2 regions of the Agrobacterium sp. GW821-FHT14E08 genome follow, and region 1 is predicted to be linked to the other one. Evidence: predicted binding sites of a transcription regulator. Region 1 holds the regulator's gene; the other holds the start of a gene.
What was found. Region 1 encodes LexA, which represses DNA repair genes until DNA is damaged. Its sites were predicted from a motif close to TGTTCNNNNTGTGTTCNG; they were not measured.
Positions count from the first base shown of each region.

Region 1 (3,412 bases):
AGCGAGGTGCGGTTCGCCTTGTCGAAGGACGACTTATAAACGAGCCCGATCCCCAGCTTGTCGCAAAGCTCCTTCAGGACACCGGCGATCATGAAGGCATGTTCGCGGCTCTCCATCTGGCAGGGGCCGGCAATCAGCGAAAAACGCTCTGTATTGGAAAAGGAAACCTTGCTGGCGCCATCGCCGGCGGTGACTTTGAGATTGTTCGTAACGCTCATCATTTTTCCTCGAAGGCGAATGTTACGCCCTGACCGGGTGCTGCTGCCACCACCAGGCGGCCGCCCGCTTTTGCGCAGGACACGCCATTAGCAGCAAGCACAGCTTCTGTCACGGCAAGATCGTGTGACAAAAAGATGACGCCCGCGCCGCGCAATCCGCCGTCGCCCCACTCCCTGGCATCCATGCCATGCCCGCCAAAAACCGGCTTTGCCGCCAATCGGATGCGCGCATTGCCGGTTGCGAAAACCATATCACCATCCGGGGACATTTCACCCTTGCAGCGAAAAACCGTTTCGATCAGCCGCGCCGCATTTCGATCGGCTCCTGAAAACAGAACGATCTCGCTGAGGCCGAGAACCCCATTGGCATGGCGCTCCAGTGCCGTGCGATCGCCCGGCAGCACCTGAAGCCGCTGACAGCTGAACGAAAAGAAATCCGCAGCCGTCCCGCTTGCTGCTGCAAAAGCAAGCCGGAATGCCGCCTCGCTTTGCGAACCGTCCGGCATTCGAACAGGCCGCGAAAATTCAAAGATATCGCCCGCCGAAAGGCCGGAGACCGCAAATCTCTCATGATCGGCAAAGGCATCCCCGGTTCGGGCTACCAGAGCGGAAAATCCCTCCCTGCCATGACCCTGCCGGAAGGCTTGATCCCTGCCTGTGAACACATCGCCACGGTTCACGGAGGCATTATATTTAGCCGGATCAGCAATTGCCAACGGCTCCAGATAGGTCCCATCGGTGAAAAAAACGCATGCATTCTGCGTGCCGAAGGGATGAAGAGCCTCCGGCGCAACCGTGAAGCCGAGGTCTTCATAGCGCTTTTCCGCAACGGCAAGAGCCTGCACGGGCAAGACGAGATGATCGATGCAATAGGGTTTCGTCATTGTCATTCCTGCTGGCGGCGCGACAGGAAGCCATGCTGCACCGGTTCGAGGCGAAGAAAAGCACAATTTCGTGCGATGAGGCAAATCATCAAAACAACAGATAGCAGCTTCACGAAATTTTAGGGGATTGCGGAACACATATGGAACATATAGTGTTCGTTCTGTATTTGTTTCGCGATCTCCACTACGATTCTCAAGGGTGTTTTCCTCATGCTCACGCGCAAACAGCAGGAATTGCTTCTCTTCATTCATGAAAGAATGAAAGAGTCCGGCGTGCCGCCCTCCTTCGATGAAATGAAGGACGCACTCGATCTTGCCTCCAAATCCGGCATTCACCGGCTGATCACTGCCCTCGAAGAGCGCGGTTTCATTCGCCGGCTACCTAACCGGGCACGGGCGCTGGAAGTCATCAAGTTGCCCGAGGCCTACGCGCCGGGCGCAAGGCCGCAGCGCGGCTTTTCGCCGAGCGTCATCGAAGGCAGCCTCGGCAAGCCGAAGACGCCGGAACCGACCCCTGCCCCCAAGGCACCAGCCAATGATCTCGGTGGCGCCGTTACCGTGCCGGTCATGGGCCGTATCGCCGCCGGCGTGCCGATTTCCGCCATCCAGAACAACACCCACGACGTTGCCGTGCCGGTGGATATGCTGGGCACCGGCGAACATTACGCGCTTGAGGTCAAGGGCGATTCGATGATCGAGGCCGGCATTTTTGACGGCGACACCGTCATTATCCGCAACGGCAATACAGCCAATCCGGGCGATATCGTTGTGGCATTGGTGGATGACGAGGAGGCGACGCTGAAGCGCTTCCGCCGCAAGGGCGCCTCCATCGCGCTCGAGGCTGCAAACCCCGCTTATGAGACCCGCATCTTCGGACCGGATCGGGTGAAAATCCAGGGCAAGCTGGTTGGGTTGATCCGCCGTTATCATTGACCCGATGGACGGGATGTCATCCGGTTTTCGACAGGCGTCGTCTTGATGATGACGCCTGTATGAGAGGTGAAGACTGCCTGAAGCATGGCATAATTTGGATACGCACGGTGGTATGTGACTGACGCGGGCGATGCCTGATGCCTTCCGAAACTGGCTACAGTTTCATGCTGATTTTCCGTTTTGCTAGTATGACGACATAGGTCTGGCCTGCCGCATTCAGCTCTTGAATTCTCACCAAGCCTTCGCGAAGTTGAATTGCATCGTCGGTCGATTGGTGATTTTTCAGCTGTCTCCGGACGGTGATATTTGCGAAGCGTTGCCGTCCATGCCCTCCCCTTATCATTCATCAATACGGCTTATGGGAGCCATGGATTATTTTCGATATTCCACGGACGCCCGGCAGGTATAAAAATGCGCGTCATATCCGGGAGATACGCCATGTACGATCTTTATATAGCGAATAAGAACTATTCTTCATGGTCGTTGCGGCCGTGGGTGTTGATGCGCACGCTGGGTATCGCGTTCACCGAAAAACTCATTCCGTTCGGTGAAGGAATTTCCTTCTCCTCCTTTTCGCCAACCGGCAAGGTGCCGTGCCTTGTCGATGACGGCTTCATGGTGTGGGAAACGCTTTCGATCGCTGAATATCTTGCTGAAAGACATCAGGGTGTCTGGGCGAGCGACAAGCAGGCACGGGCCTGGTCACGGTCGGCGGCAAGTGAAATGCATGCCGGCTTTTCTTCGCTGCGCAATCTCTATCCCATGTCTGTCGGCATCAGGGCAAGACCGAAGGGCGGGGATGCCGGGCTTGCCGCCGATATCAAGCGCATTGATGCGCTGTGGAGCGAAGGCCTTGAAAAATTCGGTGGACCATATCTCGCCGGCGCGAAATTCACGGCGGTCGACGCCTTTTTCTGCCCGGTGGCGTTCCGTTTCCAGAGCTATGGCGCCGATCTTTCACCCGCGGCCAGGAGCTATTGCGAAAGGCTGCTCGCCCTGCCCGCGATGCGTGAATGGTACGAGGCCGGTTTGAAGGAAACCTGGCGTGACACGGCGCATGAAGAAGAAATTGGCGGGATCGGCGACGTGATCGAAGATCTGCGCGCCAGGGCATGATGAACCACGCTGGCGGCTCACTCTGACGTCGCCAGCAGCCTGTTGACGGCCTCAGGCACCTCATGATCGAAACGGCCGCTTTTCCAGTCGTAATAACGATGTTCGCTCCACGGCCTGTCCGTTCCAGATATTGCGGCGCGCAGCCGTTTTACCACGCCTGCCTGATCCATATTGGCAAAATCTATTTCCACTGAACCGATACGTCGCAATATGTCTCGATTGAGAAGCAGCGCCCCGGAGCGGCACTGTGAAAACGAAGTT
Region 1 is NZ_JBXAPJ010000001.1:836,035-839,446, reverse strand. Features, by position in the region: gene kdsA (3-deoxy-8-phosphooctulonate synthase) at 1-218, opposite strand, end outside; gene AC1ROR_RS04080 (VOC family protein) at 218-1,102, opposite strand; gene lexA (transcriptional repressor LexA) at 1,313-2,035, shown strand; gene AC1ROR_RS04070 (glutathione S-transferase family protein) at 2,474-3,151, shown strand; gene AC1ROR_RS04065 (ComEC/Rec2 family competence protein) at 3,169-3,412, opposite strand, start outside.

Region 2 (3,412 bases), 850 kb from region 1:
AATAGGTTCGCCACAGCTCGTCCGTCTCATCCGTCAATTCCGGCTTCGGAAGCGCCTGCCGCGATGTATTGAGCACGTCTCCATCCCATTGTGCAGAGCCGTTCGGCGTCGCGATCAGCCAATCCATGTCGGTAAACCGCCGCTGGAAAAACGGGGCCGTTCGCTCGACGATGAAATGATCCGGCTCGAACCATGCCACGAAACGCCGCCGCCCGCCCTGCCCCTGTGGCAGGAGCAATTCCTTGAAACGGACGAAGGCCGTCATCTTGTGACAATCCCGGCGCACCGATTTCTCAAGCAGCCGAACCTCTGAAACATCCGGATCGGACTTGAACTGCAACAGGGCCCGATCGCGCTTCAGCCGCCACAGCAACCGGTAAAGCAGCGCGAAACGGCCCGGATCGCTGTGACAGATAATGGCTTGCGCCAAAGCCACGAAGGAGGCCGGAACGGACACTTGCGCGCCACGCGCACCCGGAACCGGCAACGCCTCTCCGGCAAAATCGAAAAGCCCGGCGCCGTCATTCCGCAGCTGCCAGTCAATCATGTCAGGCGGAATATCCGCGGCAAGCGCCGCACGGGCGGCATCCCGCCACTCGCCGAAGTCGCCCCGCCCTTCCAGAACCGTGCTGTACATCACAACAGCGACAATTGTTCGGGCTGGGGTGCAAACATCGCCCGCAAATCCGGCCGCTCGGTCAGCTTGCCAGGCGTCCAGCCTTCCGCCACGATAAAGGCCTTCACCTTTTTGAGGGAAACGCCAAAGCGGGCGATATCCTCCAGCCGCAACCGCCGGAAGCGGCGTGACGACAGGACTGAGGCCACGGTCTTGGTGCCGAAGCCGGGCACGCGCAGCAGCATTTCCCGATCCGCCACATTGACATCCACCGGAAAGCGCTCGCGATTTTTGAGCGCCCAGGCCAGCTTCGGGTCGATATCGAGATCGAGCATGCCATCGCCGCCGATCGCGGTTATCTCGCCAATATCGAAACCGTAAAAACGATAAAGCCAGTCCGCCTGGTAAAGACGGTGCTCCCGCATCAACGGCGGCTTGATGAGCGGCAGGCTCTTCGACGAATCGGGAATGGGGCTGAAGGCCGAATAATAGACGCGCCGCAAACCGTAACTGCCATAAAGCCGGGCGCTGGTGGAAAGAATGGTGCTGTCATCGGCTCCGTCAGCCCCCACGATCATTTGCGTGCTCTGCCCGGCGGGAGCAAAACGTATGGTCTTGCGTGTCCGGACGGTCGGCTCCCCCGCCTCCTCGATCTTCAACCGGATATCGGCCATCGAGCGGCGAATATTGGCGGGCTGCTTTTCCGGTGCGAAACGATTGACGCCGCTATCCGTCGGTAGTTCGATATTGATAGACAGCCTGTCAGCGTAAAGCCCCGCCTCCTCAATAAGCTTTGGCGATGCTTCGGGAATGGATTTCAGATGGATATAACCGCGAAACCCATGCGTAACGCGCAGTTCCCGCGCCACCCGCACCATCTCTTCCATCGTGTGATCGGAAGAGCGGATGATGCCGGAGGACAAAAACAGCCCCTCGATATAATTGCGTCGATAGAACTCCAGCGTCAGCCACACCACCTCCTCGGCGGTAAAGCGCGCCCGCTCGACATTGCTGGAAGAACGGTTGATGCAATAGGCGCAATCATAAATGCAGAAATTGGTGAGCAGGATTTTCAGCAACGAAATGCAGCGCCCGTCCGGCGCATAGGCATGGCAAATGCCAGACCCCTCTGTGGAACCAAGCCCACCGGACGCGGCAGAGTTGCGTTTCGTCGTGCCGCTGGAGGCGCAGGACGCATCGTATTTGGCCGCATCGGAAAGAATGGCCAGCCGTTGCCTGATTGACTTCTTCATGATTATGTTCACTATATGTTCTATTGAAAAATGTCAATCTTGTCGGTTAAGGCGCTGAATAAATGAAGAAATATTCCTGCCTCAAATTTGCTGGCATTTCGCTGTCGTCTTCTGATATAGTCGGCTCAGTTATGATTTTGGCATGGTTCCGGAGTTCCTCTCCGGAACCTGTTTCTTTTTGTGTCTGCAAGTAAAGCGACAGGACTGCGAAGGATAAAAAAATGGTAGAAAAAGTACCGATGACTCAGGGTGGGTTCGTCAAGCTGCAGGAGGAGCTGCGTTGGCGCCAGCAGGAGGAACGTCCCCGTATCATCGAGGCGATTGCGGAAGCGCGCGCCCATGGCGACCTTTCGGAAAACGCCGAGTACCATGCTGCCAAGGAAGCGCAGAGCCACAATGAAGGCCGCATCACCGAACTCGAAGACCTGACCGCACGCGCGGAGGTCATCGACCTTTCCAAGATGTCCGGCTCCAAGATCAAGTTCGGCGCCACCGTCAAGCTGGTGGACGAGGACAGCGACGAGGAAAAGACCTATCAGATCGTCGGCGACCAGGAAGCCGATGTGAAGGCCGGCCGCATCTCCATTTCCTCGCCCATCGCCCGCGCTCTCATCGGTAAGGAAGTCGGCGACAGCATCGAAGTCAACGCCCCCGGCGGCGCCAAGGGCTACGAGATTCTCGCGGTACAGTGGGGCTGATGCCCTCACGTGCAATGCGCCCCAGGCGGGCGCATTGCTTTTTTTGACGTCTTCAATCCCCCCGCATTAGCCGCAAAGACGGAAGCCCATCTTGTCCCACGTCAGTCTGAAAGATGTGCAGGTGCTTGCGCCGAACTTCAAACGCAGGCTCTCCGGCGTCACCTCCACTATCGTTCAGCTCATTCCCGTGCAGAACCGGCTGGGGCAGAAGGTGGCCGTCATCGGGCCGGGCCTGCCGCCGCATCTGCCGCATGTGCGCTTCCGCGATCTGTGGCGGCTCTGGCAAAACGGCCCGCAGGGCGGCCCGCGTATCTGGCATGCCCGCCGCAATCTTGAAATGTTGCCGGGTATTTTCATGCGCGATGTGCTGCGTATGAAGGTGAAGCTGCTGTTCACCTCGGCAGCGCAGAGGCGGCATTCCGCCTATACCCGCTTTCTGATTTCAAAGATGGATGCGGTGGTCGCGACAAGCGGCCGCTCCGGCTCGTTTCTGGAAGTGCCCCACCACGTCGTCATGCATGGCGTCGATACCGAGCTATTTCATCCGGGAGAAGGCCCCGAGGACACGATCGCGGCAACCGGCCTGCCGGGCCAATATCTGATCGGCTGCTTCGGACGGGTGCGCCACCAGAAGGGCACTGACCTCTTCGTGCGCGCCATGATCGAACTCCTGCACGACTACCCGCAATGGACAGCCGTGGTTTCCGGCCGTGTGACGGCGGAACACAAGGCTTTTGCCGAAACACTTGAGGCCGGCGTCAAGGCCGCCGGCCTTTCGGACCGCATCGTGTTTCAGGGTGAGGTGGACGACATCAAGCCGTGGTACCGGCGGCTGACGCTCTATG
Region 2 is NZ_JBXAPJ010000001.1:1,684,656-1,688,067, forward strand. Features, by position in the region: gene AC1ROR_RS08350 (UdgX family uracil-DNA binding protein) at 1-637, opposite strand, end outside; gene AC1ROR_RS08355 (putative DNA modification/repair radical SAM protein) at 637-1,869, opposite strand; gene greA (transcription elongation factor GreA) at 2,091-2,567, shown strand; gene AC1ROR_RS08365 (glycosyltransferase family 4 protein) at 2,659-3,412, shown strand, end outside.
Region 2: the regulator LexA is predicted to act here: its motif matches at 1,875-1,892, upstream of AC1ROR_RS08355 (putative DNA modification/repair radical SAM protein).